DNA from 2 places in the Streptomyces sp. B8-7 genome. Region 2 is predicted to be linked to the other one. Evidence: riboswitches for the same ligand, from Rfam matches in the RefSeq annotation. Region 2 holds a riboswitch; the other holds the start of a gene.
What was found. A riboswitch is a leader RNA that binds a small molecule or an ion and turns the genes downstream of it on or off. The one in region 2 is predicted to bind glycine.

Region 1: it holds a riboswitch for glycine, as region 2 does, so the genes downstream of both, gcvT (glycine cleavage system aminomethyltransferase GcvT) here and gcvP (aminomethyl-transferring glycine dehydrogenase) in region 2, are expected to answer to the same signal.

What each region holds. Positions count from the first base shown of each region.
Region 1 is NZ_JBYRRL010000005.1:719,087-734,375, forward strand. Features, by position in the region: gene AC5K6T_RS27275 (HAD family hydrolase) at 1-532, opposite strand, end outside; gene AC5K6T_RS27280 (helix-turn-helix domain-containing protein) at 628-1,401, shown strand; gene AC5K6T_RS27285 (NUDIX hydrolase) at 1,388-1,855, shown strand; gene AC5K6T_RS27290 (L-serine ammonia-lyase) at 2,133-3,500, opposite strand; gene glyA (serine hydroxymethyltransferase) at 3,562-4,842, opposite strand; gene gcvH (glycine cleavage system protein GcvH) at 4,851-5,228, opposite strand; gene gcvT (glycine cleavage system aminomethyltransferase GcvT) at 5,362-6,480, opposite strand; glycine riboswitch at 6,528-6,663, opposite strand; glycine riboswitch at 6,664-6,757, opposite strand; gene AC5K6T_RS27310 (AAA family ATPase) at 6,937-7,605, shown strand; gene AC5K6T_RS27315 (enhanced serine sensitivity protein SseB C-terminal domain-containing protein) at 8,074-8,835, shown strand; gene AC5K6T_RS27320 (enhanced serine sensitivity protein SseB C-terminal domain-containing protein) at 9,198-9,989, shown strand; gene AC5K6T_RS27325 (ABC transporter permease) at 10,595-11,593, shown strand; gene AC5K6T_RS27330 (ABC transporter substrate-binding protein) at 11,652-13,403, shown strand; gene AC5K6T_RS27335 (ABC transporter permease) at 13,473-14,480, shown strand; gene AC5K6T_RS27340 (ABC transporter ATP-binding protein) at 14,477-15,289, shown strand, end outside.
Region 2 is NZ_JBYRRL010000003.1:1,064,780-1,080,068, reverse strand. Features, by position in the region: gene AC5K6T_RS19865 (zinc-ribbon and FHA domain-containing protein) at 1-185, shown strand, start outside; gene ftsR (transcriptional regulator FtsR) at 226-972, shown strand; gene AC5K6T_RS19855 (bifunctional nuclease family protein) at 1,335-1,808, shown strand; gene AC5K6T_RS19850 (MerR family transcriptional regulator) at 2,072-2,755, shown strand; gene AC5K6T_RS19845 (DNA polymerase IV) at 3,396-4,766, shown strand; gene AC5K6T_RS19840 (PRC-barrel domain-containing protein) at 5,053-5,427, opposite strand; glycine riboswitch at 5,543-5,637, shown strand; gene gcvP (aminomethyl-transferring glycine dehydrogenase) at 5,815-8,700, shown strand; gene AC5K6T_RS19830 (ABC transporter ATP-binding protein) at 8,860-9,924, opposite strand; gene AC5K6T_RS19825 (ABC transporter permease) at 10,194-11,042, opposite strand; gene modA (molybdate ABC transporter substrate-binding protein) at 11,039-11,848, opposite strand; gene AC5K6T_RS19815 (TOBE domain-containing protein) at 12,118-12,513, opposite strand; gene AC5K6T_RS19810 (DUF5999 family protein) at 12,916-13,122, opposite strand; gene AC5K6T_RS19805 (IS481 family transposase) at 13,368-14,321, opposite strand; gene AC5K6T_RS19800 (hypothetical protein) at 14,655-15,245, opposite strand.

The DNA.
Region 1 (15,289 bases), on a different contig from region 2:
CGCGCGGAGTGTCCCCCACGAGGACGGTGGAGACGTCAGCCGGAACACCATGCAGCCGCTGCGCGCGCTCGCGGGCGACAGCGACCAGATGGGGACGGAGCTCAGCGTCCGCTCCGTAGGCGCCCACCGGTAGATCCAGCAGCGATTCGAGGCCGAACGCGGACACCTTCACACGAGCGTTGGCGGCGATGTTGCCGGTGAGAACGGAGGAGACCCAACCGCCTTGAGCGGAGGCGGCCTTCAGCGCCTCATGGACACCGGGCAGGGCAGTCCCGCGCCTGCGCAACTCCTCCAGGCGCGCTTCCCCCGCCTGCGCGAGCGCCGTCTCGATGAAGTGCCAGGCAGGTACGGGCAGCCCTTCGCGGACGAACATGTTGCGCATGATCAGCCGATCCGTACGACCCTCAGTACGCGCCGCCTCCGTGGGCTCGCGTCCCGAGAGTGCCGAGAAGGCAGCGGCGTAGATCTCCTTGCTCACCCCCGCGTTCTCGATGAGGGTGTGGTCGATGTCCCACAGGACGAAGAGCTCCATGCCGCCAGAGTAGGAAGTCGGCGAGGTTCCGCTTCAGCCACCGAGTCCCCAAACGTCCTTGCGCGATCACGCGGTGCGCCGATTCGATATCTGCTGTGAACGACCGACTGCGCACTGTGCTCGGCCAGCGCGGCGTCTCGCCCGACTCGCTGGCCCAAATCTGCGAGGTAGATCCCAAGACGGTGAGCCGGTGGCTGGGCGGGCGGATTCCCCATGCCCGGCACCGCTTCCGCGTCGCGCGACACCTGCGCGTGGAAGAGACCTTCCTGTGGCCCGAGCCGTCCAAGCGCCCCGGCGGGCCGCGGGACGGGTTAGGCACGGAACTGGTCGGCACCTACCAGAACCGGGCCAGCGTGCCCCGGGACGTCTGGCTCGCGCTGCTGCGAGAGGCTCGGCACGAGACCGGCGTCCTCGTCTTCTCCGGCACCTTCTTCGCCCAGTCCAACCCTCACGTCGCCAAGATGCTCTCCGAACGTGCCGCCGAGGGAGTGCGGGTGCGCCTGTGCTTCGGCGATCCGGACGGGCAGGCAGTCGCCATCCGGGGCCGCGAGGAGGGAATCGGCGACACCCTCGCCGCCAAGATCCGCGCCTCACTGACGTACTACCGTCCGCTGCCGGGCGAGGCCGGGTGCGCCGTACGGCTCCATGACACCGCCCTCTACACGTCCATGTTCCGCTACGACGACAACCTGCTCGTCAACCCCCACATCTGGGGACAACCCGCCAGCGCCAACCCCCTCCTCCACCTCAAGAGGGCAGACGGCACAGGGTGGTTCGACAACTACGCTCAGAGCTTCGACGCCGTCTGGGCCGCCGCGCGGCCATGGGCACCCGACCAGGAGAGGACCGCCGACCATGGGCAGGACTGAGTACTACAACGACCCCACCGCCCCGAAGGCGAACACCCTCATCCCGGCCAGCAACCTTCTCGTCGTCGACGAGACCGGCGCCATCCTCCTCCAGCGCCGCCGCGACACCGGCCAGTGGGCCCTCCCCGGCGGAGCCCAGGACATCGGCGAGACCGCAGCCGAGTGCGCCGTACGCGAGTGCCTGGAGGAGACCGGCATGATCGCGGAGATCACCGGCTTCCTCGGCGTCTACACCAACCCGAACCACATCGTCGCCTACACCGACGGCGAGATCCGCCAGCAGTACGAGAACACCTACATCGGCCGTCCCGTCGGCGGAGCGCCCACGATCAACGACGAGGCCGACGGCGTTCGCTTCGTCCAGCCGGCCGACCTGGACCGCTACGACATCCACCCCAGCATGCGCCGGCAAATCGGGGACTACCTCGCCGGCACCTATCCCTACCTCGGCTGAGCCGCCAGCGCGGCTTCCATGCGAGCTCTCTGCCCGGGGCGTGACCTGCACAAGCCGCCGACACGTGCGGGAGCCGTTCGCCGCACCATCAGGCAACGTGGTCAGCTTCCGGCGCGGGCAGACCTCGTCGAGGTGCAGGCACGGCAGGCGCATTCCAGGGGCCCTTCAGGGACTTCCGCGTCCCTTCCAGGGAGAATCCAGGGGTTTTCCGCCGGGCAGACAGGGAAGGCCCCGACAGCGCCGAGAGACACGAACGCGCTGGTCAGGGCCCATTCGCCTAGCACTCGATGATGTTCACCGCGAGGCCGCCGCGGGCGGTCTCCTTGTATTTGACGGACATGTCGGCGCCGGTGTCCTTCATCGTCTTGATGACCTTGTCCAGGGACACCTTGTGGGAGCCGTCGCCGCGCATCGCCATGCGGGCGGCGGTGACGGCCTTGACCGCGGCCATGCCGTTGCGCTCGATGCAGGGGATCTGCACCAGGCCGCCGACCGGGTCGCAGGTGAGGCCGAGGTTGTGCTCCATGCCGATCTCGGCCGCGTTCTCCACCTGCTCGGGGCTGCCGCCGAGTACCTCGGCGAGGGCGCCCGCGGCCATCGAGCAGGCGGAGCCGACCTCGCCCTGGCAGCCGACCTCGGCGCCGGAGATGGAGGCGTTCTCCTTGAACAGCATGCCGATCGCGCCCGCGGCGAGGAGGAAGCGGACCACGCCGTCCTCGTCGGCGCCGGGCACGAAGTTGATGTAGTAGTGCAGCACTGCGGGGATGATGCCGGCCGCGCCGTTGGTGGGGGCGGTGACGACCCGGCCGCCGGCCGCGTTCTCCTCGTTCACCGCCATCGCGTAGAGGGTGATCCACTCCATGGCGAGGGCCTGCGGGTCGCCCTCGGAGCGCAGCTTGCGCGCGGTCGTCGCGGCCCGCCGCCGCACCTTCAGGCCGCCCGGCAGGATGCCCTCGCGGGACATGCCGCGCGACACGCACGCCCGCATGACCTGCCAGATGTCGAGGAGTCCGGCCCGGATCTCCTCCTCGGTGCGCCAGGCCCGCTCGTTCTCCAGCATCAGCGCGGAGATCGACAGGCCGGTCTCGCGGGTCAGGCGCAGCAGCTCGTCGCCCGTGCGGAAGGGGTACTTCAGGACCGTGTCGTCGAGCTTGATGCGGTCGGCGCCGACGGCGTCCTCGTCCACGACGAAGCCGCCGCCGACCGAGTAGTACGTCTTGGAGAGCAGCTCCGCGCCGCTCGCGTCGTGCGCCCACAGCGTCATGCCGTTGGCGTGGTAGGGGAGTGCCTTGCGGCGGTGCAGGACCAGGTCGTCGTCGAAGGCGAAGGGGATCTCGTGCTCGCCGAGGAGCCGTATCCGGCCCTGCGCCCTGATCGTCTCGACCCGCTCGTCGGCGTTCTCCACGTCCACCGTGCGCGGCGAGTCGCCCTCCAGCCCCAGCAGCACCGCCTTCGGGGTGCCGTGGCCGTGGCCGGTCGCACCCAGCGAGCCGTACAGCTCGCAGCGCACCGACGCGACGGCCGGCAGCAGCTCCTCGTTGCGCAGGCGGCGCGCGAACATGCGCGCGGCACGCATCGGGCCGACCGTGTGGGAGCTGGACGGGCCGATGCCGATCGAGAACAGGTCGAAGACCGAGATGGCCACGGTCACTCCTCCAAAGGGATGGCGGGGGCACCCGGGATCCGCCGGGTGCCCCGCCGGGGACTTACTTGTTCAGGCCGGGGTACAGCGGGTGCTTGCCGGCGAGCGCCGCCACCCGGGCCCTGAGCGGAGCCACGTCCGCCTCCTCGAAGGGCGACGGAGCCTTGAGCGTCTCGGCGATCACGTCCGCGACCTCGGCGAAGTCCTCGGCCGTGAAGCCGCGGGTCGCGAGCGCGGGCGTACCGATCCGCAGACCGGAGGTCACCATCGGCGGCCGCGGGTCGTCGGGGACCGCGTTGCGGTTGACCGTGATGCCGACCTCGTGCAGGCGGTCCTCGGCCTGCTGGCCGTCCAGCTCCGACTCGCGCAGGTCGACGAGGATCAGGTGCACGTCCGTACCGCCGGACAGGACGTTGATCCCCGCCTCCCGGGCGTCCGGAGCGGTCAGCCGCTCGGCGAGGAGGCGCGCACCCTCCACGGTACGACGCTGCCGCTCGGCGAAGTCCTCGGACGCCGCCACCTTGAAGGAGACCGCCTTCGCCGCGATCACGTGCTCCAGGGGGCCGCCCTGGAAGCCCGGGAAGACGGACGAGTTCAGCTTCTTGGCGAACGCCTGCCTGGCCAGGATGATGCCGCCGCGCGGCCCGCCGAGCGTCTTGTGCGTGGTGGAGGTGACGATGTCGGCGTGCTCGACCGGGTTCGGGTGCAGCCCCGCCGCCACCAGGCCGGCGAAGTGCGCCATGTCGACCCACAGGTACGCCTCGACCTCGTCGGCGATCCGGCGGAACTCCGCGAAGTCCAGCTGACGCGGGTACGCCGACCAGCCGGCGATGATCACCTTGGGGCGGTGCTCCTTGGCGAGGCGCTCCACCTCCGCCATGTCGACCAGGCCGGTCTCCACGTCCACGTGGTACGCCACCACGTTGAACTGCTTGCCGGAGAAGTTCAGCCGCATGCCGTGCGTCAGGTGGCCGCCGTGCGCCAGGTCCAGACCGAGGATCGTGTCGCCGGGCTGGGCCATCGCGAACAGCGCGGCCTGGTTCGCGGAGGCGCCGGAGTGCGGCTGCACGTTGGCGTACTCGGCGCCGAACAGCTCCTTGACCCGGTCGATCGCGATCTGCTCGGAGACGTCGACGTGCTCACAGCCGCCGTAGTAGCGGCGGCCCGGGTAGCCCTCGGCGTACTTGTTGGTCAGGACCGAGCCCTGCGCCTCCATGACCGCCAGCGGAGCGAAGTTCTCCGAGGCGATCATCTCCAGCGTGGACTGCTGACGGACCAGCTCGGCGTCGACCGCCGCGGCGATCTCCGGGTCGAGCTCGTGCAGGGGGGTGTTCAGGACGGACATGGGTCTCCTCAGCCGGCGGTGTAGGCGGTGTACTCGTCGGCGGACAGCAGCTCGTCCTGCTCGCCCTCCACGCGCACCCTGTACAGCCAGCCGCCCTCGAACGGGGCCGTGTTCACCAGCGACGGGTCGTCCACCACGTCCTGGTTGACCTCGGTGATCTCGCCGGTGACCGGGGAGTACAGCTCGCTGACCGACTTGGTCGACTCCAGCTCGCCGCAGGACTCGCCCGCGGTCACCGTGTCACCGACCTCGGGGAGCTGGACGTAGACGACGTCACCGAGCGCGTTCGCGGCGTGCTCCGTGATGCCGACCGTCGACACGCCGTCCTCGGCGGCCGACAGCCACTCGTGCTCCTTGCTGTAGCGCAGCTGCTGGGGGTTGCTCATGGCCTGGATTCTCCTGTACGCGAGGTGGTGCTGATGCAGGGGGGACCGCCTGCCGGGGCAGGGGGGACCGCAGAGAGACCTGCGTGAGCGGCGTGAACGTGCCCGACGCCGGCTCTGCGGCGCTACGACGGTGTCACTTGCGACGCTTGTAGAAGGGCAGCGCCACGACCTCGTACGGCTCGTGGCTGCCCCGGATGTCCACACCGACACCCTCGGTGCCCGGCGCCGCGTGCGCCGCGTCGACGTACGCCATGGCGATCGGCTTGCCCAGGGTGGGGGAGGGGGCGCCGGAGGTGACCTCACCGATCACCCGGCCGTCCGCGACCACCGGATATCCGGCGCGCGGTACCCGGCGGCCCTCGGCGACGAGGCCGACCAGCACCCGCGGCGGGTTCGCCGCGGCGCGCTCGGCGGCCCCGGTCAGCGCCTCGCGGCCGACGAAGTCGCCCTCCTTCTCGAACTTCACCACCCGCCCGAGCCCGGCGTCGAACGGGGTCAGCGACGTGGTCAGCTCGTGCCCGTACAGCGGCATGCCCGCCTCCAGGCGCAGCGTGTCCCGGCAGGACAGGCCGCAGGGGATCAGCCCGACGCCCTCGCCGGCCTTCGTCAGTGCCTGCCACAGCTCGACGGCGTGCTCCGGCCGCACGAACAGCTCGAAGCCGTCCTCCCCCGTGTAGCCGGTGCGCGCGATCAGCGCCGGCACACCCGCGACCGTGCCGGGCAGGCCGGCGTAGTACTTGAGGTTGTCCAGGTCGGCGTCCGTCAGCGACTTCAGGATGCCGGGAGACTCCGGGCCCTGTACGGCGAGCAGTGCGTACGCGTCGCGGTCGTCGCGGACCTCGGCGTCGAAGCCGGCCGCGCGCTCGGCCAGCGCGTCCAGCACCACCTGGGCGTTGGAGGCGTTGGCGACGACCATGTACTCGCTCTCGCCCAGCCGGTACACGATCAGGTCGTCCAGGATGCCGCCGTCGGCCCGGCAGATCATGGTGTAGCGGGCCCGGCCCACACCCACCCCGCCGATGTTGCCGACCAGGGCGAAGTCCAGCAGAGCGGCCGCCTGCGGGCCGGTCACGGTGATCTCGCCCATGTGCGAGAGGTCGAACAGGCCGGCCCTGGTGCGCACGGCCACGTGCTCGTCGCGCTCGGAGCCGTAGCGCAGCGGCATGTCCCAGCCGGCGAAGTCGGTCATCGTCGCGCCCAGCGAACGATGCAGGGCATCGAGCGCCGTGTGGCGGAGTTCAGTACTGCTCATCGGTCGGTCGTCTCCCAAGAACCCAAGAACATGACAGGCGAGGTCGTTCCTCCCCATCTGTCATCGGAACCTGAGAGGTTCGCCATGACCGTCCGTACACACGCGTGCGGCGGCGGACGGAGGGATCACGGCTTGCACCTTGGGTGGGACCACTGCCGGCAGCGGCCCGCTTTTCAGATGTGCCTCGCCCGCGCGGTAACGGGGCCTGAGAGATTCAAGGGAGGGACTTGCTCCTTCGGCGCCCCAGCCAGGCTGGGGACTCTCCCGCGCGGATTCAAACGGCCGGTATGCAGTTAGGCGCGCCCATCATTGCACGCATCCGCCCGGTACGGCAGGGCCGCATCTGTAACCGGCCTGTGGCAGTACGCACACGAAATCCCTAGGCCGCCGCATTACCGTCTCTTTACACTCGATGGGCAAGGGTCCCGCGACCCGCCCCAGGGGAGGACGAACACGGTGAACAGGACCACGCCGTACGCCACGAGCCCGGCCCTCGCGCTGCCCGCCCAGCGCCTCGCCCCGCCCCGCGACGCCTGCCCCGCGCGGCCCGCCCCCGTCGTCCGCGACCTGCGCGAGCGGGCCGGCCGCAGCCCGCACGCCCTGCTGTTCGGCCCGCACGACCTCGTCGTCGTCACCGGGCTGCCCGGCAGCGGCAAGTCCACCCTGATGCGCCGCGCCGTGCCCGGGTCGCGCATCGACTCCCAGGACACCCGCGACCGCTTCGACGCCCGCGCCCCCCGCCTCCTGCCCTACGCCCTCTACCGCCCCCTGGTCCGCCTCGCCCACTACGCCGCCCTGCGCCGCGCCCTCGGCGAGGGACGGGGCGTCGTCGTGCACGACTGCGGCACCCAGTCGTGGGTGCGCGGCTGGCTGTCCCGCGCCGCCCGCCGCCGCGGCGGCACCCTCCACCTGCTGCTCCTCGACGTCGCACCCGGCCACGCCCTGGCCGGGCAGCGGGCCCGCGGCCGGGGCGTCTCCCGCTACGCCTTCCGGCGCCACCGCGGCGCCTTCGCCCGGCTGCTGCGCCGCGTGGAGTCCGGTGAACTCCCGGCCGGCTGCGGTTCGGCGGTCCTCCTCGACCGCGACGCCGCCGACGCACTGCGCCGGATCGGGTTCACCGGCTGAGCAGCTGAGCGGCGGGGCGGCGGGGCGGCTGAGCGGCGGGGCGGCGGGGCGGCTGAGCGGCGGGGCGGTCCGGCGGACCGGGCGTCCGCGCCCTGTCGGGCGGCCGCCTGCCGGCGGGCGGCTCCGTCCGCCTTCCCGCGCGGCCGCCTCCACTTCCCCGGGCGGATGCCTCCGCTTCCCCGGGCGGATGCCTCCGCTTCCCCGGGCGGATGCCCGCCGCCGGGCTGCTCCGCCTTCGTCGTCCGGTCCCGCCTTCACCGTCCGGTCCCGCGGCGTCCGGCCCCCTCCGGCGTCCGGCCCCGCTTCCGCCGTCCGGCCCCCTCCGGCGTCCGGCTCCGGCGGGCCGGGCGGCCCGAACGGGCCGCGACCGGCACGCGTTAGCCTTTTCAGCCACAGCAGGACTTCAGCAGGACCACGGCAGGACCACGGCAGCACCATGGCAGCACCACGGCAGGCGGTAGGCGGCAGATGGACTTCCCGGCGCAGGCACACCCCCATCCGCACGGAGGATGGCCCGGCAACGAACTGGAGGAGGTGCTCTCCGCCTCCCTCGGCGTCCCGTCGGCGGGCCCGCGCATCGTCGAGGTGCTCGCCCGCAGCTTCGTCTGGGTGCCCCTGCCGGCCGGCGGAGGCCCGGACAGCACCTCGCTGGACCTGCCCACCCTGGAGCTCGACGGCCAGGCGTACGTGCCCGTCTTCAGCTCCGAGGAGCAGTTCCGGCTCGGCGCCGGGCCCGCCATGGCGTACGCCGTCGCCCCTGCCGTGGAGTTCGCCCGCGGACTGCCCCCGCACGCGGGTGTCGTGCTCAACCCCGGCGGCGTGGTCGGTGTCCCGCTGCCGCCGCCCGCCGTCGCGGAGCTGTGCCGGGCCGGGCACACCCCGCTGGACGGTACCGCCGGCGGCGGCCGGGTCCGCCTCTTCGAGCCCGACTGGCAGCAGGACCCCGTCGACTTCCTCACCGCGGCCGCCGCCGCGTTCGACGCCACCGGCGTGGTCCGCTCGGCCCGGCGCTGCCTGGCCGCGATCGAGACGGCCGAGCCCGTGCTGTTCGTCGGCGTGGAGCTGGCCCGACTGGACGAGGAGCCGCTCACCGCCCCCAGCGAGGCCCTCGGCCGTGCCCTGGCCGAGGTCCCCGTGCCCTGGCCGGTCAACCTGGTCCTGCTGGACGTGGCGCAGGACCCGGTGGGGGAGTGGATGAGCACCGAGGTGCGCCCGTTCTTCCAGAAGTGAGCCGGGACCGGAAACAGGACCGGACCGAGCCGGGGCCGGGAGCAGAACCGGAAGCAGGGGCGGTGCGCCGCCGCCCCGGGGCGTGACACGGCCCGCCGGGGCGGCGCGGCGGGCGGGAGCGAGGGGACCGCGGGGCGGCGGGACCGAGGGGGCGGGCCGTGACCGGTGGACGGGACGGGGGCGACAGGACGTGACCGGCGGGGCGGCGGGGAACCGGCGGGTCCGGTGCGGCGGGGGCGACGGGCTGCAGCGCCGTCGTTGCGGCCGCGTCACAGATCCCTCCCGAGCCCTCCCCGATCCTCCCCCCGAACGACATAACCTGGTTTCATGACCCGGTCGAGGAAGAAGGGGCGGAAACACAAGTGAGCGCGAGCGGCACCGCCGCGACCGGCACGGTCGAGCACACGCTGCGCCAGGTGACCCCGGGGCGTTACGACGCCTACGAGGAGTTCCTGCGTGCCCTCGCGACCCCCGCCTCCGGCCAGATCTGGATGCTGCTGTGGCGCGGCCAGGCCGGTTCCCCGGACGCCCAGTACGGCGACATGCACGTGGACGGCCACTCCTACGCCCCCTGTGTGACCTCCGCGCAGGAGCTGTCGGCCAGCGGCTGGAACCGCAGCTACGAGGTCGTCGACGCCCTCGACGTCGCCCGCACCCTCTACCCCGAGCACTACGGCCTCTGGCTCAACCCGCACGCCCCCGGCGGCGGTGTCGGGGTGCCCTGGCTCGACCTGCGCCGCATCGCCACCGGACTCGACCGGCAGCCGGCCGGCCCGCTGCGGCTGACCGAACCCGCCGTCGAGATCCCCCAGTTCTACGCGCTGCTCGCACAGAACGCCCACCGCACCCCCGCCGTGCGCACCCTGCGCCGCGCCTGGGTGCAGCCCGCGCTCGGTGCCCCCTACCTCGCCATCGGGCTGGACCTGTACGACACCTCCCCGCCCGCCGTGGACTCGGTGCGCGCGATGATGCAGCAGTCCGTGGGCGCCGTCCCCGACGGGCTGCCGGTGTCCACGGTGGCCATGTCCGACGAGTACTGCCCGGTCGCGATGTGGATGCGGACCGGGGCCCGGCCGTTCTACGACCGCGAGGCGCACGCCGCGCCCGCCCCCGCGGCCGGGTACGGCTACCCGCCGGTGCACGGCGGGTTCTGAGCCACGGTGCTCCGGCGCGGCCCGCGCCCCCGAGCCCACGCCGTCCGAGCCCGCGCCCCCGAGCCCACGCCGTCCGAGCCCGCGCCCCCGAGCCCACGCCGTCCGAGCCCGCCCCTCCGCGGAGGCCGCCTCTGCGGGCCCGGCCCCTCCGGAGAGGCCGCCTCCGCGGAGGCCGTCGCTCCGGGGCGCGGCCCGCCGGAGCCCCTCCGCCGGCTCCGTCTTCTCCGCCCGAGCCCGCTCCCACCGGCAACGCCGCAGCTCAGCGGTCGGCATGACGTGCTGTCGGCGTGCCCGGCGCATCCACCGGGCAGGGCGTCGCTCACCGTAACGCGGCATCAGGGGTTCGGATAGCGGAATTCCCCGATGGGTGTCACGGTTGCGCATCCTTTCGCGGACAGGCCTGGCGCGTGATCAAGAGTGCGTTGAAGACTCACCTCTCAAGACGCCGATCGATCCTTTGACCGAGTGCTCAATAGGTGCCGACAAGGGATGAGTTGGACAGGTGCCGGCATCGACCGTGCCCACCTTTGTGCAGACAAGCGAACGAGCCGCCCACAGCGGCGGACACAAGGCCGGTCACCACCGGCGAGAGAGGTCAGGTCACCGTGACCGCACCGATCGGGACCACCGGGTCGGCGGCCGAGGCGCAGCCGGAGACTGTGCTCGCCGGTGTCGACAAGGGGCGGATCGAGGGGCGTTCCCTGGGGCAGATCGCCTGGTCCCGCTTCAAGAAGGACCGCGTCGCGGTGGCCGGCGGGATCGTCGTGATCGCCCTGATCACCCTCGCGGTCCTCTCGCGTCCGATCCAGAGCCTCTTCGGTCTCGACCCGAACGCGTTCAACCAGGACCTGATCGACCCGAACACCTCGCTGCCCACGGGCGGCATGGGCGGCATGAGCTGGGACCACCCGCTCGGTGTGGAGCCGAAGTTCGGGCGCGACATCGCGACCCGCATCCTGGAGGGGTCCTGGGTCTCCCTGGTCGTCGCCTTCGGTGCCACGCTGCTGTCGAACACCATCGGCACCATCCTCGGTGTGATGGCCGGCTACTACGGCGGACGGGTGGACACGGTCATCAGCCGGCTGATGGACACCTTCCTCGCCTTCCCGCTGCTGCTGTTCGCCATCGCCATCTCCGCGACGCTGCAGGGCGGTGCCTTCGGTCTCGAGGGACTGCCGCTCCACATCAGCGTGCTGATCTTCATCATCGGGTTCTTCAACTGGCCGTACCTGGGACGGATCGTGCGCGGTCAGACCCTGGCCCTGCGGGAGCGTGAGTTCGTCGACGCCTCCCGCGGCATGGGCGCCAGGGGTCCGTACATCCTGTTCCGGGAACTGCTGCCGAACCTGGTCGGCCCGATCATCGTCTACTCGACGCTGCTCATCCCGACCAACATCCTGTTCGAGGCGAGCCTGAGCTTCCTCGGCGTCGGCATCCAGCCCCCGCAGGCCTCATGGGGCGGGATGCTGAAGGAGGCCGTCAACTTCTACCAGGTCGATCCGCAGTTCATGATCGTGCCCGGCCTCGCCATCTTCGTCACCGTCCTGGCGTTCAACCTGCTCGGTGACGGTCTCCGTGACGCCCTCGACCCGCGCAGCCGCTGACATGCCGCCGCGCCGAGAGCTCAACAAGTTTCCGACAATGGAGGGGAAGCAGACCATCATGCGAAGGTCAGCGCTTGCCGCGCTCGCGGCTATCGGCAGTGTCAGCCTGGTCCTTTCAGGCTGCAGCAAGGCCGATGACAACAAGGACGACGAATCGGGCAAGTCCGCTGGCGCCAACGCCGCGACCAAGGCCGTCGTCAACGCCTCCACGCAGGAGGGCGGCACGGTCACCTACGAGTACTCGGACGTGCCGGACTCCTTCGACCCGGGCAACACGTACTACGCGTACATGTACAACTTCAGCCGGCTCTACGCCCGCCCGCTGATGACCTTCAAGCCCGGTCCGGGCGAGAAGGGCAACGAACTCGTCCCGGACCTCGCCGAGAGCGCCGGCGAGCCCAGCGACGGCGGCAAGACCTGGACGTACAAGCTGCGCGCCGGCCTGAAGTACGAGGACGGCACGCCGATCACCTCGAAGGACGTCAAGTACGCCGTCGAGCGCTCCAACTTCGCCCGCGACGTGCTCTCGCTCGGCCCCAACTACTTCCAGCAGTTCCTGGAGGGCGGCGACAAGTACAAGGGCCCCTACAAGGACAAGAGCGACAAGGGCCTGGCGTCCATCGAGACGCCCGACGACTCCACGATCGTCTTCCACCTGAACCGCGCGTTCCAGGAGTTCGACTACCTCGTCGCCACCCCGCAGACGGCCCCCGTGCCGAAGGCGAAGGACACCGGCGTCGACTACGTCAAGAAGATCGTGTCCTCCGGCTCCTACAAGTTCCAGAGCTACGAGGAGGGCAAGCAGGTCGTCCTCGTCCGCAACGAGAACTGGGACCCGAAGACCGACCCGCTGCGCAAGCAGTACCCCGACCAGATCGTCGTCAAGCTCAAGGTCAACGCCGAGACCATCGACCAGGACGTCATGGCCGGCCGGGCCATCGACCTCGGCGGCACCGGTGTCCAGGCCGCCACCCAGGCGAAGGTCGTCAACGACCCCTCCCTGAAGGCCAACACCGACAACACCTACGGCGGCCGCCTCGTCTACATGGCGATCAACACCAAGCTCGCGCCGTTCGACAACGTCGCCTGCCGCAAGGCCGTCCAGTACGCCATCGACAAGGTCTCCGTGCAGACCGCCGAGGGCGGCCCGATCCGCGGCGACATCGCCACCACCGTCCTGCCGCCGGACATCCCGGGCTACGCCAAGTCCGACCTGTACGCCACCGACGGCGGCAAGGGCGACGCCGCCAAGGCCAAGGAGCAGCTGAAGGCCTGCGGCAAGACGTCCATCTCCACCAACATCTCCGCGCGCAGCGACCGCCCGCAGGAGATCGACGCCGCCACCGCCATCATCAGCTCGCTGAAGAAGGCCGGCATCGACGCCACCCTCAAGCAGTACCCGTCGGGCAAGTACTTCACCGACTCCGTGGGTGTGCCGAAGTTCGACGAGAAGCAGAACATCGGCCTGATGATGATGCAGTGGGGTGCCGACTGGCCGTCCGGCTACGGCTTCCTGCAGCAGATCCTGCACGGCGACGCGATCGGCGAGTCCGGCAACACCAACCTGTCCCAGCTGGACAACGACGAGATCAACTCCAAGCTGGAGACGGCGATCGCCACCGAGGACAAGGCGCAGCGCGACGCCCTGTACGGCGAGATCGACAACAAGACGATGGAGGAGGCGGCCCTCGTCCCGCTGACCTACTTCAAGGTCCTGCTGTACCGCCCGGCGAACTTCACCAACCTGGTCTCCAACGCGGCCTGGAGCGGTCAGTACGACTACCTCAACATCGGTACGACCAAGAAGTAGCCCCGGAAGGCAGGTGAAGGCATTGGTGCCCGCGGGCCGAGAGGCCCGCGGGCACCAGCGCCGGTCCCCGTGATCTCGTACATCATCCGCCGGACGATCGCAGCGGTGATCCTGCTGCTCGTCGTCGCCGCGGTCACCTTCGGCATCTTCTTCCTGCTGCCGCGGCTCGCCGGCCAGACCGCCGACCAGCTCGCCCAGCAGTACATCGGGAAGAACCCGTCGCCCGCCGACATCGCCGCGGTCAAGCACAACCTGGGACTGGACCAGCCCGTCTACGCCCAGTTCTGGCACTTCATCAAGGGGATCGTGGCCGGCGCCACCTATGACCTCGGCCCCACCACCGTGCACTGCGACGCGCCGTGCTTCGGCTACTCCTTCAAGACCCACGTGGAGGTCTGGCCGCAGCTCACCTCCCGCCTGCCGGTGACGCTGTCGCTGGCCGCCGGTGCCGCGGTGCTGTGGCTGGTGTCCGGTGTCACCGCCGGTGTCATCTCCGCGCTCAAGCCCGGCTCGGTCCTCGACCGCCTCTTCATGGGCGTCGCCCTCTCCGGCGTCTCCCTGCCGATGTTCTTCACGGGCCAGCTGGCGCTGCTGCTGTTCACCTACCAGTGGCCCATCTTCGGCCGCACCTACGTGCCGTTCACCGAGAACCCGTCCCAGTGGGCCAACACCCTGTTCCCCGCCTGGTGCTCGCTCGCCCTGCTCTACTCCGCCATCTACGCGCGGCTGACCCGCTCCGGCATGCTGGAGACGATGAGCGAGGACTACATCCGCACCGCCCGCGCCAAGGGCCTGCGCGAGCGCAACGTCGTCGTCAAGCACGGCCTGCGCGCCGTCCTGACCCCGATCATCACGGTGTTCGGCATGGACCTCGGCCTGCTCCTCGGCGGTGCCGTCATCACCGAGACGGTGTTCTCCCTGCACGGCATCGGCGAGTACGCGGTCAAGTCCATCCAGGACAACGACCTGCCCCCGATCCTCGGGGTCACCCTGCTCGCCGCAACCTTCGTCGTGTTCGCAAACTTCCTGGTGGACCTGCTGTACGCGGCCGCCGACCCGCGGGTGAGGCTCTCGTGACCGAACTCTCCAAGACCGGCGCCGCCGTGGGCGAGCCCGCCCCCGCCGCGCCGGAGACGACCGCCTTCCTCGACGTGCGCGACCTCAGGGTGCACTTCCCCACCGACGACGGCCTGGTCAAGTCCGTCGACGGGCTCAGCTTCCAGCTGGAGAAGGGCAGAACCCTCAGCATCGTCGGCGAGTCCGGCTCCGGGAAGTCGGTCACCTCCCTGGCGGTCATGGGGCTGCACCGGCTCGGCTCCCGCGGCAAGAACGTCCGGATGTCCGGCGAGATCTGGCTGGACGGCAAGGAGCTGGTCTCCGCCGACCCCGACGAGGTGCGCCGGCTGCGGGGCCGCGAGATGGCGATGATCTTCCAGGACCCGCTGTCCGCGATGCACCCGTACTACACGGTCGGCAGCCAGATCGTGGAGGCCTACCGCGTCCACCACGGCGTCAGCCGCAAGGCCGCCCGGCTGCGCGCGGTGGAGATGCTCGACCGGGTCGGCATCCCCGAACCGCACAAGCGCGTCGCCGCCTACCCGCACGAGTTCTCCGGCGGTATGCGCCAGCGCGCGATGATCGCCATGGCGCTGGTCAACAACCCCGAGCTGCTCATCGCGGACGAGCCGACCACCGCCCTCGACGTCACCGTCCAGGCGCAGATCCTCGACCTCATCCGCGACCTGCAGAAGGAGTTCGGCTCCGCGGTCGTCATCATCACCCACGACCTCGGCGTCGTCGCCGAGATCGCCGACGACGTCCTCGTGATGTACGGCGGCCGGTGCGTGGAACGCGGCTCCGTCGAGGACGTCTTCGAGCGGCCGCAG
Region 2 (15,289 bases):
TCTCGCGTCGCCACGTGGAGTTCCGGCGTGGCCCGGACGGCTCGTTCACCGTGGCCGACGTCGGCAGTCTGAACGGCACGTACGTCAACCGCGAGCGGATCGACCAGGTCTCTCTGCACAGCGGTGACGAGGTGCAGATCGGTAAGTACCGGCTCGTCTTCTTCGCGAGCCGGCAGGCCATCTGACCTCCCCCGGACGCAGGTCCGGGGGACCCAGGGAAGGTCCATGTTTCGAACACCCAGTGGCGGTGCCGGCAACGGCACCGCCGCGGCGGACACTGGACTGATGAGCATCGGCTCGGTGCTGAACGTGCTGCGGGAGGAGTTCCCCGAGGTCACCATCTCCAAGATCCGGTTTCTGGAGGCGGAAGGGCTGGTGGAGCCGCAGCGCACCCCGTCGGGGTATCGCAAGTTCAGCGCGAATGACGTCGAGCGGCTCGGTCATGTGCTGCGGATGCAGCGGGACCACTATCTGCCGCTGAAGGTGATCCGCGAGTACCTCGACGCCGTGGCCCGCGGCGAGGACGTGCGGCTTCCGGCCCTCGGCCGGCAGCGGACCGGTGAGCCCGGTGTGCCGGACGCGTCCGAGACGCCCACGGTGGCCCGGATCGGGCGTGCGGAGCTGCTGGCCGCCGCCGGGGTCGAGGAGCCCGAGCTGGCGGAATGGGAGTCCTACGGCCTGATCACGCCGCTGCCCGGCGGGGACGGCGTGTACGACGCGGAGGCGGTCACCGTGGCGTCGCTGGTGGCCGAACTGGGCAGATTCGGAATCGGCCCGCGACACCTGCGGGTGATGAGGGCCGCCGCCGACCGCGAGGCCGGGCTGGTGGAGCAGGTGGTGGCGCCGCTCAGACGGCACCGCAACCCGCAGACCCGGGCCCACGCGGAGGAGCGCGCCAGAGAACTGGCGGGGCTCACGGTCCGGCTGCACACGGCGCTGGTGCAGACGGCGCTCGGGCTGCGGCTGCCCTGAAGCAGCGACCGGAAGGGCCCGGCCGGAGCCGTCGCGGAGGGACGGGGCGCGCTTCGGCCGTCCTGGTGCGGCGGGCCCGGGGCCGTACAGCGTGCTGACGAGGGTCGGGCGAAGTCCGGGCGATCCCTGTGGGGGGTGACAGCGGCGCCGTGGCAGGGCCGTCCGGGCCCACCCGGGAGGGTCGGAGGGGCGTGGTGCGGAGGTCCGGCCGGTGCCGCGGGCGCAAGCGGGGAGCGGGAGGGGTCCCGCAGGCCCCGGGGACCGCATTTCAGGCCGTCGACCGGCCCGGGCGGGTCCGGGGATCGGCCTCCACGGGTCGGCCCGACTACCCAAACGTCCGGGGCACGGCCTAGGGTTGCTGTGTGAACGAGCTCGATGTCGTAGGTGTCCGGGTCGAGATGCCCTCCAACCAACCGATCGTGCTCCTGCGCGAAGTGGGAGGCGACCGCTACCTCCCCATCTGGATCGGACCGGGGGAGGCGACGGCGATCGCCTTCGCGCAGCAGGGCATGGCCCCCGCACGGCCGCTCACGCACGACCTGTTCAAGGACGTGCTGGAGGCCGTCGGCCAGGAGCTCACCGAAGTGCGCATCACGGATCTGCGTGAGGGCGTCTTCTACGCCGAGCTGGTCTTCGCCAGCGGGGTGGAAGTGAGTGCCCGGCCGTCCGATGCCATAGCGCTCGCCCTGCGCACCGGAACGCCGATCTACGGCAGTGACGGCGTCCTGGACGATGCGGGCATCGCCATTCCGGACGAGCAGGAGGACGAGGTGGAGAAGTTCCGCGAGTTCCTCGACCAGATCTCCCCCGAGGACTTCGGCACCAGCAGCCAGTGAGGGCGCTGCGGACGGCTCGGCGCGGCAGCCGTCCGGCCGGGCGGACCGCAGGCCGGGCCGGCGCCGGACGGCACGACAGGCCCGCGGCGGGTGAGAGCGTCCTGCGGCCCTCGACGGGGGCATTCGGTTAGCCTTTCCCCGCGGTCGGGTACGGGAAACCACACCTGGGGTGATTATCACTCGGCGTGCCGAGCGTGGCGATCGTTGACGCACTCTTGGTGACTGCCTACCGTCGAGAGGGCAGGTCAAGGACGGAGGTCGGCGTGAGAAGCAGCGGCGACGGTACGGCTGGGGGTGCCCCGGAACGCAGTCCGGGGGAGAGCGGCCCGTACCCTCCCCCAGGCTCTCGGCTGCCTGCGGGCAGGGGACATGTCCCGCGCGGCGGCGCGCCCGATCTCGCCTCGCAGCGGCCCGTGGCCGTGCCCGGCGCCGCGCCGCACCCGTCCGGTGAGCCCGAGGAGGTCGGCTACCGCGGTCCGACGGCCTGTGCGGCGGCCGGGATCACCTACCGGCAGCTCGACTACTGGGCCCGGACCGGGCTCGTGGAGCCCAGCGTGCGGCCCGCGTACGGGTCCGGGACGCAGCGGCTGTACAGCTTCCGGGACGTCGTCGTCCTGAAGATCGTCAAACGGTTCCTGGACACCGGGGTGTCCCTGCAGAACATCCGCAGCGCCGTCCAGCACCTGCGCGAGCGGGGCTTTCGCGACCTGGAGCGCATGACGCTGATGAGCGACGGCGCCACGGTCTACGAGTGCACCTCCCCCGACGAGGTCCACGCCCTGCTGCAGGGCGGCCAAGGCGTCTTCGGCATCGCCGTCGGCGTGGTCTGGCGGGACGTCGAGAGCGCCCTGTCGCAGCTGCACGGGGAGCGCGTCGACACCGGAGAGACCCTCGTCGGCCACAACCCGGGTGACGAACTGGCCCGCCGCCGCAACCGCGCCGTCTAGGGCGTGTTTCGAAAGTAGCGTCGTCTGCCCGAAGGGCAGGTCTGGCGGCGTCTGGTGCGTGCGATCGCAAGGCGGAGGGTCGCCCCGATACTGGATGTATCGGGGCGAGCCCGACAACGCGGCGAGCGTGCGTGCCAGACGCCGCCAGGCAGGCGGGACTTTCGAAACACGCCCTAGGTCTGCCGCCCGGAAGGCCCGCCGCGAGCCGGGGAACCTTCCCGGTCACCGCACCGGGGACCTGTTCGTCCAGGGCTGAGGCGGACGGCCGTCCGCCTCCCCCGCCCGCCACGGTGGCGCCGCGTCGTCGGGTTCGCCCGCTGTTCCCTGGCACACGGCGCCCCGGCCATGGGCCGCACCGGACGCGGCGCGCCCGCCGGCGGGCGTCCCAGGCTCCTCTCGCACCACGTCACGCGCCGTCCGGACCCGGGCCGGGCCCGTCCGGCCCCGACGGCGGGACCGTGCAGCCTCCTCCCGTGCCGTCGGGCGGGTGGTGCCGTGCCGCGCGGTGGCCGGGCGGGCGACCCCACCCCGCCCGTGCCGGACGGCGCACGGTGGTGCCGGGCGGTCACGCGGGCCCGCCGCGTCCGCCGGGGCCCGCGTGACGGCACCGATGTCAGTGCCGTGGTGCAGCATCGGACATGTGAGAAACGCGCCCACGATCCTGCATCTCGACATGGACGCCTTCTTCGCCTCGGTGGAGCAGGCGTCCAAGCCGAGCCTGCGCGGGAAGGCCGTGGTCGTGGGCGGGCTCGGGCCGCGCGGAGTGGTGGCGACCTGCTCGTACGAGGCCCGGGTGTTCGGGGTGCACTCGGCGATGCCCATGGGCCAGGCGCGACGGCTCGCCCCGAACGCCGCGTACCTGGTGCCGCGGTTCGCGTTGTACCGGGCGGTCAGCGACCAGGTGATGGGCTTGCTGCGGGCACTGTCGCCGCTGGTGGAGCCGCTGAGCCTGGACGAGGCCTTCGTGGACCTGGAGGCCGCCGGGGCCGCCCGGGACGCGGACTCGGCACGCCGGGCCGGAGGCAGGCTCCGGGCCGACATACGGGCCGTCACCGGTCTCACGGGCTCGGTCGGTCTCGCCGCGTCCAAGATGCTGGCGAAGATCGCCTCCGAGCAGGCCAAGCCCGACGGGCTGGTGCTCGTCGAGCCGGGTACGGAGCAGGCGATGCTCGGGCCGATGCCGGTCCGCACGCTCCCGGGGGTGGGTCCGGCCACCGGCGACCACCTGCGACGGGCCGGCATCCACACCGTGCAGGAGCTGGCCGAGGCCGGCGAGGACGAGCTGGTGCGGCTGCTGGGCAGGGCGCACGGGCACGCCCTGCACGCGATGGCCCTGGCCCACGACGAGCGGCCCGTGGTGGCCGAGCGGGAGACCAAGTCGGTGTCCGTCGAGGACACGTACGACGTCGACATCCACGACCGGGTACGGGTCGGGACGGAGGTGCGCAGACTGGCCGAGCGGTGTGTGCGGAGGCTGCGTGGCGCGGGGCTGTCCGGCCGCACGATCGTCCTGAAGGTGCGGCGGTACGACTTCTCCACCCTCACCCGGTCCGAGACGCTGCGCGGCCCCACCGACGACCCTGCGGTGGTGCGGGAGGCCGCCCTGAGGCTGCTGGAGGCCGTGGACACCACGGGCGGGGTCCGGCTGCTCGGCGTCGGGGTCAGCGGCCTCGCCGACTTCACCCAGGAGGATCTGTTCGCGCAGGCCGCAGGGGACGCGGAGGGACCGGACGAGGAGGACACCACCGAGGAGAGGGCGGGAGCGCCGGCCGAACCGTCCGAGCCGGGGGAGCGGCACTGGGCGCCGGGGCACGATGTGCGGCACCGCGTGTACGGGCACGGCTGGGTGCAGGGCAGCGGCCTGGGGCGGGTCACCGTACGGTTCGAGACGCCGACGTCGCCGCCGGGGCGCGTGCGGACCTTCCGCACCGGGGATCCCGATCTCACCGAGGCGGAACCGCTGCCGCTGGTGCCGGGCAGGCCGGAGGACCGGGAGACCGCCGTCGGGTGAGGAGCCGCCGGGGACGCGGGGGGAGCCGCGCGGCGGGGAAGTGGGGGCAGCGTCCCGGCCGGCCGGTCCGCACGGCCCCGGCCGGACACCGGGACCCGACCCGCAGGGCCCCGGCAGGCTGTCGGTCCGGACGGCGCCTCCGGGGCCCGCTGCGGCCCGGCGGCACCCGGTCCGGGCCGGGTGCCATCGGGCCGGGCGGGAGGCCGGAACGGCTCCCGCCGGAGCCTCCCGCCGGAGCCTCGCGCCGGAAACCGGCCGCCCCGGGGCCGCCGCGGGGCGGGACGCTTCAGCGCGGGTCGTCCTTGCCCGCCACGTTGCCGAAGTCGTGGTCGGGAAGCGGTGGAGGCGCGGTCACGTCCAGGCCGTAGTGGTGGTAGAGCTGGAGTTCCTGTTCAGGGGAGAGGTGCCGGCCCACACCGAAGTCGGGAGCGTCCTTGATCAGGGCCCGCTCGAACGGGACGTGGAGCGTGCCCTCGATCAGTTCGCTGGGCTCCAGGGGCACGAAGGCGTCCCTGGAGAACAGGCCGGTGCGTATGGCCGCCCATTCCGGCACGCCGGTCGCGTCGTCGAGGTAGACCTCGTCGATGGTGCCGATCTTCGTACCGTTGCGGTCGAACGCCTTGCGGCCGATCAGGTTGCGCGGATCGATGTCGGTCTGCACGAGCCCTCCCACGTGGTCGCAACTCATCCGTTAGCACTACGAAAGGGCACAATGGTGAGCATGGCCACTCGAAGGCCCGTGCGGGAGCCTCGCTGGTAGTCTTGCAGACGGCTGCTGACCCCGTGCGGGAGAGTCCTCCGGCGTCACCGGAGGCGCCGAAGGAGCAAATCCTCCCCGGAATCTCTCAGGCCCCCGTACCGCACGGACGAGGTCACTCTGGAAAGCAGGGCGGGCGTCGACGGCTTCCGCTCTCACCGACGGTGAAAGCCGGATGCCCTCGGGCGGTCCGGTGAAGCTCTCAGGTCGAGATGACAGAGGGGGAGGCCGTCGGGGTACCCGCGCCGTGGTACCCCTCGAAGGTCGCGTCAGACCAGGAGGCCTCCGCACATGACCGCCCAGCGCACGCCGCTCTCCGTACTCGAACAGGGCATCCCGTTCGAGCAGCGCCACATCGGGCCCGACCAGGAGGCGCGGGCCAAGATGCTCGCGCAGGTCGGCTACGGCTCCCTCGACGAGCTCACCGCCGCCGCCGTACCGGACGTCATCAAGAACGCCGACGCCCTCGACCTGCCGGGCGCGCGCACCGAGGCCGAGGTGCTCGCCGAGCTCCGCTCGCTGGCCGACCGCAACCAGGTCCTCGGGTCCATGATCGGGCTGGGCTACTACGGCACCTTCACCCCGCCCGTCATCCTGCGCAACGTCATGGAGAACCCGGCCTGGTACACCGCGTACACGCCGTACCAGCCGGAGATCTCGCAGGGGCGCCTGGAGGCGCTGCTCAACTTCCAGACCGTCGTCGCCGAGCTGACCGGACTGCCGACCTCCGGTGCCTCGCTGCTCGACGAGGGCACCGCGGCCGCCGAGGCCATGGCGCTGTCGCGGCGCATGGGCAAGAACAAGAAGGGCCTCTTCCTCGTCGACGCGGACGCGCTGCCGCAGACCGTCGCCGTCATCGAGACCCGCGCGGAGCCCGCCGGAGTCGAGGTCGTCGTCGCCGACCTGAGCCAGGGCATCCCGGCCGAGATCGCCTCCCGCGACATCAACGGCGTGCTGGTCCAGTACCCCGGCGCCTCCGGGGCCGTCCGCGACATCAGGCCGGTCATCGACCAGGCGCACCGGCTCGGCGCGCTGGTCACGGTCGCCGCCGACCTGCTCGCGCTGACCCTGCTGACCTCGCCGGGCGAGCTGGGCGCGGACATCGCGGTCGGCACCACGCAGCGGTTCGGCGTGCCGATGGGCTTCGGCGGCCCGCACGCCGGCTACATGGCCGTGCACGAGAAGTTCGCCCGCAGCCTGCCCGGCCGCCTGGTGGGCGTGTCCGTCGACGCCGACGGGAACAAGGCCTACCGGCTGGCGCTGCAGACGCGTGAACAGCACATCCGCCGCGAGAAGGCCACCAGCAACATCTGCACGGCGCAGGTGCTGCTCGCCGTGATGGCCGGGATGTACGCGGTGTACCACGGCCCCGAGGGCCTGCGCACCATCGCCCGGCGCACCCACCGGTACGCCGCGGTCCTCGCGGCCGGCCTCACGGCCGGCGGCGTGGACGTGGTGCACGGCACCTTCTTCGACACCCTGACCGTCCGTGTCGAGGGCCGGGCCGCCGAGGTCGTCGCCGCCGCGCGCGAGAGGGGGGTCAACCTGCACCTCGTCGACGCGGACCACGTCTCGGCCGCCTGCGACGAGACCACCACCCGGGCGCAGCTGACCGCCGTCTGGGCCGCCTTCGGGGTCGAGGGTGACATCGAGGCACTCGACGCGGCCGGTGCGGACACGCTGCCCGAGGCACTGCTGCGCTCCGACGAGTACCTCACGCACCCCGTCTTCCACCAGTACCGCTCCGAGACGGCGATGCTGCGCTACCTGCGCCGGCTCTCCGACCGCGACTACGCGCTCGACCGGGGCATGATCCCGCTGGGCTCCTGCACCATGAAGCTCAACGCGACGACCGAGATGGAGCCGGTGACCTGGCCCGAGTTCGGCCAGCTGCACCCCTTCGCCCCGCAGGAGCAGGCCGAGGGCTACCTCACGCTCATCCACGAGCTGGAGGAACGCCTCGCCGAGGTCACCGGCTACGACAAGGTGAGCCTCCAGCCCAACGCCGGGTCCCAGGGCGAGCTGGCCGGTCTGCTCGCCGTCCGTGGCTACCACCGCGCACGCGGTGACGAGCAGCGCACCGTGTGCCTGATCCCGTCCTCCGCGCACGGCACCAATGCCGCCAGCGCCGTGATGGCGGGCATGAAGGTCGTCGTGGTGAAGACCGCCGAGGACGGCGAGATCGACGTCGAGGACCTGCGCGCCAGGATCGACCAGCACCGCGACGAGCTGGCCGTACTGATGATCACGTACCCGTCCACGCACGGGGTGTTCGAGGAGCACGTCGCCGACATCTGCGCCCGCGTGCACGAGGCCGGCGGCCAGGTGTACGTGGACGGCGCGAACCTGAACGCCCTGGTCGGCCTCGCCAAGCCGGGCCACTTCGGCGGCGACGTCTCGCACCTGAACCTGCACAAGACGTTCTGCATCCCGCACGGCGGCGGCGGCCCCGGCGTGGGCCCCGTGGCGGTCCGGTCGCACCTCGCCCCGTATCTGCCGAACCACCCGATGCAGCCGTCCGCCGGCCCGGAGTCCGGCGTCGGCCCGGTCTCGGCGGCGCCGTGGGGGTCCGCGGGCATCCTGCCGATCTCGTGGGCGTACGTCCGTCTCATGGGCGGCGAGGGACTCAGGCGGGCCACGCAGGTGGCCGTCCTGTCGGCGAACTACATCGCCAAGCGCCTGGAGCCGCACTACCCCGTGCTGTACACCGGCCCCGGCGGGCTGGTCGCGCACGAGTGCATCATCGACCTGCGCCCGCTGACCAAGGCGACCGGCGTGAGCGTCGACGACGTGGCCAAGCGGCTCATCGACTACGGCTTCCACGCGCCGACCATGTCCTTCCCGGTGGCCGGCACGCTGATGATCGAGCCGACCGAGTCCGAGGACATCACCGAGCTGGACCGCTTCTGCGACGCGATGATCGCCATCCGTGCGGAGATCGAGAAGGTCGCCACCGGTGCGTGGCCGGCCGAGGACAACCCGCTGCTGCACGCCCCGCACACCGCGGGCGCCCTCGGCGGGGACTGGGACCACGCGTACAGCCGTGAGGAGGCCGTGTTCCCGGCCGGGGTGTCGGCGGCGGACAAGTACTGGCCCCCGGTGCGGCGCATCGACCAGGCGTTCGGCGACCGGAACCTGGTGTGCTCCTGCCCGCCCCTGGACGCGTACGAGGACTGACCGGCCGGCCGACGGCTCGGGCAGGCCCGCCCGAGCCGTCGGGAGAAGCCTCCGCGAGAGACCCCGCCCGGTACCGGGCGGGGTCTCTTGTCGTGCGGGCGGCTACGGCGGACCGGGCCGGTCCGGCGGTCGGGGCGGGTCAGGCCGGGTAGGCGTGGGTCAGGCCGGGTAGGCGTGGGTCTGGGTGGCTTTGACCGTGGCCCAGACCTCGGCACCGGTGTGCAGTCCGAGTTCGGCGGCGGCGACCGTGGTGAGGTCCGCGGCGAGCGGGACGTCCCCGGTGAGGGCCACCCGGATCTGGTCGCCGTGGGTCTCCAGTCCCGCCACCTCGCACCGCCACAGGTTGCGGGCGCTCAGGCCGCTGGGGTGCTCGCGGAACAGGGTGACGGCGCTCGGCGGGAACGCGACGAAGACCGGGCCGGTGAGGTGCTCGGTGGTGGTCAGGACGGGGCCGGTCGCCAGGCGGACCGTGTGGCCGTCGGCCTCGCCCCGGTAGAGGTTGAGGCCGACGAGCCGGGCGATGTAGTCGGTGCGGGGGCGGCGGGCGATCTCCGTGGGGGTGCCCTCCTGCACGACGCGGCCGTCCTCGATCACGACCAGGCGGTCGGCCAGCACCATGGCGTCCAGCGGATCGTGGGTGACCAGCACGGCCACGGCCTCGAAGCCGGCGAGGTGGCGGCGGAGCCGGGCCCGCACGTCGAGCCGGGTGCGGGCGTCCAGGGCGGCCAGGGGTTCGTCCAGGAGCAGCAGGCGGGGGCGGACGGCGAGGGCGCGGGCCAGCGCCACCCGCTGGGCCTGGCCGCCGGACAGGCGCCGGGGCCGGGTGCCGGCGTGGTCGGACAGGCCCATCCGGGACAGCCACTCGGCCGCCTGCGCCCGGGCCTCGGAGCGGGTCGCGCCCTGGCAGCGGGGGCCGAAGGCGACGTTGTCCAGCGCGGTGAGGTGCGGGAACAGGAGGTAGTCCTGGAAGACCACACCCACCGGGCGGGCCTCGGGCGGTGTGCCGTCCAGCGGTGTGCCGTCCAGGTGAAGGTGTCCGCCGGTGAGCGGGGTCAGACCGGCCAGGGCTCTCAGGGCGGTGGTCTTGCCCGCGCCGTTGGGACCGAGGAGGGCCAGGACGTCGCCGGGGGCCGCACTGAGGGCGATGTCCAGGCGGAAGGGCGCGTGGTCGACCACGAGGTGGGCGTGCAGGCCCTGGGCGGGCGCGGAGGCGGCGGGGCTCATGGGGTCCATCGGGTGTGTGGGGCGTCCGGGGTGCGGGGGCGTGTGAGCAGCTGGGTACGGGGCGCGACGCGTGGCGGGGCCGGTGCGGAGGCCGGGTCCCGGAGATCGGGTCCCGGAGGCGGGTGGCTCGGGGCAGGGGCGCTGCCGTGGGGCCGGTGCGGTCGGGCGGGAGAGCGTCGGGCGGTCGGGCGGTGCGGTCGGGCGGTGCGGTGGGGCGGTGCGGTGGGGCCGGGCGCGGTCCGGCAGGGCTGTCGCCGCGCACGGCGTGGCTACGGGGCTCTCAGCCAGCGCTCCCGCAGGCCCGCGAGGACGGCCACCGAGACCGCGAGGAGGACCAGGCTGAGGGCGATCGCCGCCGCCGGGTCGTTCTGCAGGGCCAGGTAGACGGCGAGGGGCATGGTCCGGGTGCGGCCGGGGAAGTTGCCGGCGAACGTGATGGTGGCGCCGAACTCGCCCAGGGCGCGGGCCCAGGCCAGCACCGCGCCGGCCGCGACGCCGGGCGCGATCAGGGGAAGGGTCACTCTGCGGAAGGCGGTGAAACGGGAGGCGCCGAGAGTGGCGGCCGCCTCCTCGTAGCGCGGGTCGGCGGCGCGCAGTGTGCCCTCCACGCTGATCACCAGGAAGGGCAGCGCCACGAACGTCTCGGCGACGATCACGCCGGCCGTGGTGAACGGCAGCGTGACGCCGAACCAGGAGTCCAGCCACCTTCCCACCACCCCGTTGCGGCCGAGGGCCAGCAGCAGTGCCACGCCCCCCACCACCGGGGGGAGGACCAGGGGCAGGGTCACCAGGGCGCGGACGAGCCCGCGGCCCGGGAAGTCCGTACGGGCCAGCACCCAGGCCAGGGGGACGCCGAGCACCAGGCTGAGGGCCGTGGCCGAGGTCGCGCAGATCAGGGACAGGCGCAGGGCCTGCCACACCTCCGGGCTGGTGAGCTGGTCCGGGAGGGTGCGCCAGGGGGCGCGGATCAGCAGGGCCAGCAGGGGCACCAGCAGGAACGCGAGGCCCAGGAGCGCCGGCAGGAGGAGCGGAAGGGGCACGCCGCGCCGCGCCCCCGTCCCGCGGGCGCGCCGGGGGGCGTACTGCAGGGGCTCTCCGTGCGCGGTGGGGCCGGTCACGGCTGCAGGAACCCTGCCGAGGTCAGCACCCGCCGGCCCTCGGCGGACCGCACCAGGTCGATGAAGGCCTGCGCGGCACGGGCGTTGGGGGCGTGGTCGAGCAGGGCGATCGGGTAGTCGTTGACGGCTTCGGCGGACTCGGGGAAGGGCACGCCCTCCACCTTGTCACCCGCGGCGGTCACGTCCGTGCGGTAGACGAGCGCGGCGTCGGCTTCTTTCAGCTCCACCTTCACCAGGGCGCCCTTGACGTCCTGCTCGTAGGAGGCGGGGGTGAGCCGTACGCCGCTCGCCGTCAGTGCCTTCCGGGCGGCGCTGCCGCAGGGGACGTCCCGGTCGCACAGCACGACCTTGAGGCCCGGCCGGGTGAGGTCCTTCAGCGACGCGATGCCCGCGGGGTTGCCGGGCGGGGTGGCGATCTCCAGCTGGTTGCGGGCGAACGTGGCGGGCGGTGCGGCGGTGGCCCCCGCGTCGGTCGCGACCCTCATGGTCCGGGCGCTGGCCGCCGCGTAGACGTCGGCGGGAGCCCCGGCCGTGATGTTCGCGGCGAGGGTGTCGCTGCCGGCGAAGCTGAAGTCGACCCGGGTGCCGGGATGCTGCTTCTCGAACGTCTCGCCCAGCTTCGTGAAGCTCTCGGTGAGCGAGGCGGCCGCGAAGACCGTGACCGTGCCGGAGAGTCTGCCGGGAGAGCCGGAGGCGGCGGCTCCGTCCGGCCCGGACGTGTCCGGCGAGGTCGAGCAGGCGCCCAGCACCAGCAGTGCGGCACAGGTCGGCGCCGCTGCCCGCAGCGCGGCGGAGGGTCTGCTCACGGGTTCGCTCCTGTCGCCGGTGGAGGGCGGGGCCGCCACCTCGTGGCACCCGCCGACACGTCCGATCATAGTGGCGCAGGTGCGGAGCATATGTCTGCTGGAGCATCGCATGAGCGAGGCGGGATGGCCTGGTCACACCGCACATGCGGACAGTGGCCGACGGCTCGGCCGGCGCCTGCGGCCGGCGCCTGCGGCCGGCGCCTGCGGCCGGCGGTGGTGCAGCGGGGCAGGGCGGGGCCGGCGGGATGGGGTGGTGCGGTGGGACGGGCTCAGGCGCGGTCGATGTGGACGTTGGTCGACTTCACCCGGGCGGTGGCCTCCATGCCGACCTCCAGGCCGAGTTCCTCCACGGCCTCGCGGGTCAGCAGGGAGACCAGGCGGTGCGGGCCCGCCTGGATCTCGACCTGGGCGGCGACGTCGCCCAGCCTGACCGCGGTGACGATGCCGGGGAAGGCGTTGCGGGCCGAGGTGTACGAGGGTTCCTCGTCCTGAGGGGCGGCTCCGGCCAGTTCCACGGAGAAGGCGGCGAGGTCACGGCCGGCGATGAGGCGGCGGCCGCTGTCGTCGCGGTGGGTGGCCACGCGGCCGGCGTCGGCCCAGCGGCGTGCGGTGTCGGGGCTCACGCCGAGCAGTCGGGCGGCCTGTCCGATGGTGTAGGACTGCATGCCCGTCACGATAGGACGTCGCCCTGAGGGTGACCGCCTCCGGGCGGCGCCCGGGGTGCTGCGGCGCGCTTGCAGGGGGCGGCGGGGCGGGACGAGGTGGGGCGGTGGGGCGGGACGAGGTGGGGCGGTGGGGCGGGACGAGGTGGGGCGGTGGGGCGGGACGAGGTGGGGCGGCGGGGCGGGGCGAGGTGTGTCGGCGCGGCGCTCGGGACGCGACGGGCGTGCCCGGGCGTGCCCGGGCGTGCGGGGTGCGGCGGGGCACGGGCGGAGTGGTGGACGCGGTCCGTGTCCGCCCGCGGCACGGGGGGTGACCGGACGTGACCACGGGTCGGGGCCGGTGCGCGGGCCTGCCGCACACCGGCCCCTCGGGAGCATCGCGTGAGCGGGCGCCCGGCGGCGGTGTCAGGCGGCCGTCACGACCCGGTCCGCGCCCATCGGGCGGTGCGGGGCGATGATCTGGCCGTCCGGCAGGAGCTCACCGGTGTCCTCGAAGGCGACGACGCCGTTGCAGAGCAGGCTCCATCCCTGCTCCGGGTGGGCCGCCACGAGGCGGGCGGACTCCCGGTCGGCGGAGTCGGCTGAAGGGCACGGTGGCTGGTGCTGGCACATGGGTGGGATCTCTCGCTCTGGCGTGGTGTGTGTGATCTCTGTGGTGTCTGTCCCGCGGCGTGAAACGTCGTTCATGGCCGCCCCCCGTTGTGATAAGTCGGTCCGGAACCAAGTGTTGCCCCACGGGCGTCGATCCGCAGGGATTTCGCAGCACCGTCTCTTACAGCATCATGACGCGTCACCCGGGTGGATGGTTCAGTTCAACTGCACCGTCCTTTTGGATGGTTCGTCCTGGCCGCAACGGGCTAGTTGTATTGCCCTGTGAGGTTGGGGACGCGGCTGGCGGGTGGTTTGCCCTTCAGCGCGGTGTGTCCGCGGTGGTGATTGTAGGTGTGCAGCCACTGGGGGAAGGCGTCGCGTCGTTCCTGTTCTGAGCGGTAGGGGCGGGCGTAGGCCCATTCGTCGAGCAGGGTGCGGTTGAGGCGTTCGACCTTGCCGTTGGTCTGGGGCCGGTAGGGCCGGGTTCGTTTGTGGGTGATCCCGGCCGCTGTCAGCGTGTCGCGCCAGGCGTGGGACTTGTAGCAGGAGCCGTTGTCGGTCAGGACGCGCTCGACGGTGATCCCGACGCCGGTGAAGTAGGCGTGGGCCCGGGTCCAGAAGGCGGTGGCGGTTTCTTTCTTCTCGTCGGTGAGGATCTCGCTGTAGGCGAGGCGGGAGTGGTCGTCGACGGCGGTGTGGATGTAGCTGTAGCCGGCGTTCCGGCGGTTCTTGCGGCCGGCCTGGCGGCCCAGGGTCTTGTGGCCGCCGCCGTCGGGGATGTTGCCGAGCTTCTTGATGTCCACGTGCACCAGTTCGCCGGGACGTTCGCGTTCGTAGCGGCGTATGTTCCGGCCGGTGGCCCGGTCCAGGTGCGTGAGGCGGGCCAGGCCGTAGCGGGTCAGGACCCGGTGGACGGTGGAGGGCACCAGGTCCAGCAGGTGCGCGATGCGGGCCGGTCCCCACCGGCGCAGGAGCCGGATCTTGATGATCCGGCGTTCGGTGCGGGTCGGCGTCCGCCGGGGGCTGTGGTGCGGGCGGGAGGAGTGGTCGGCCATTCCGGCCTCGCCCAGGGCCCGGTAGCGGGCGGCCCACCGCTGGGCGGTGGTGGGCGAGACCTGGAACCGCTCGGCGGCCCGCCGCAGCGGCCAGCCGTCCTCGACCACACAGCGGGCCAGGCGCAGGCGTCCGGTCTCGGTCAGGGGTGCATTACGGTGGGGCACGAGGGCCTTTCTGGTCGGTGTAGACGTCGCAATCCACACCGAACCCGGAAGGCCCTCACCCGTTCAAGCAGTCCCAGCCGAGACCTCCATCACCCGTCCACAACCTCCCGGGGCGATACAGCTAGTCACGATGGGCCCGCAGGCCGGAGCCGTGCGTTCCGGCCCCTGTTGTGCGGGGTGTGCGCGGGTCCCCCGCGCACGCGATGTCCCGCACCGGAGGTCCTTGCCGGCGAGGTCCCGCACACGAGTCCCCGCGCACCGGCCCGGTGCGGCGCCCGGCATGCCGCGGCCCCGCCGGGCCCTGGGGCGGGGCGGGGCCGTCGGTCCGTACGCTCAGGCGGGTGAGCCCATCAGGGGCGGCGGGACGGGCGCCACCCGAAGGGTCAGCAGGGGCAGCAGTTCGGCGACCGCGTGGGGACGGTGGGCGGCGATGCCGGGCGGTGCCGGGGCCAGCGGCACGAGCAGGTCCGTCGGCGTGGGGCGGCCGGCCGCCCCGTCGGCGGCGGGGTCGCCGTGCAGCCACAGGGTCAGCATGTAGAGGCCGGGGATGGACAGCAGGCGCGGCTGATGCGCCCGGGGCAGCGTCTCGGCCTGGCGCAGCGCCTTCTCGGTCGAGGCGATGTAGGGCCCTTCGAAGAAGTGGGCGAACGTCCAGCCGTCGGGCGTGAGCCGGGTCTCCGCGGCGGCCAGCGGGCGATCGCCGCCGAAGATCAGGAAGCGCCATCCGGCGAGCCGTGTGACGGGCGCGCCCTGGCTGGTGAACCGGTCCAGGACGTGCACGGGCAGCGGCAGTTGGGGTGTGAGCGGTCCCTGTGCGGTGCGCAGGGACGGGGTGGTGGCCTCGCGGACGGCGGTGGGGGAACCGAGGGCCGTGAGGACGGAGCGAAGGGCAGGCGAGGGAGCCTCGGGGACATGCAGCGGCATGGTGGGTCGCCTCTCATTCGACAGGCATGGTGACGCGAGGGCGG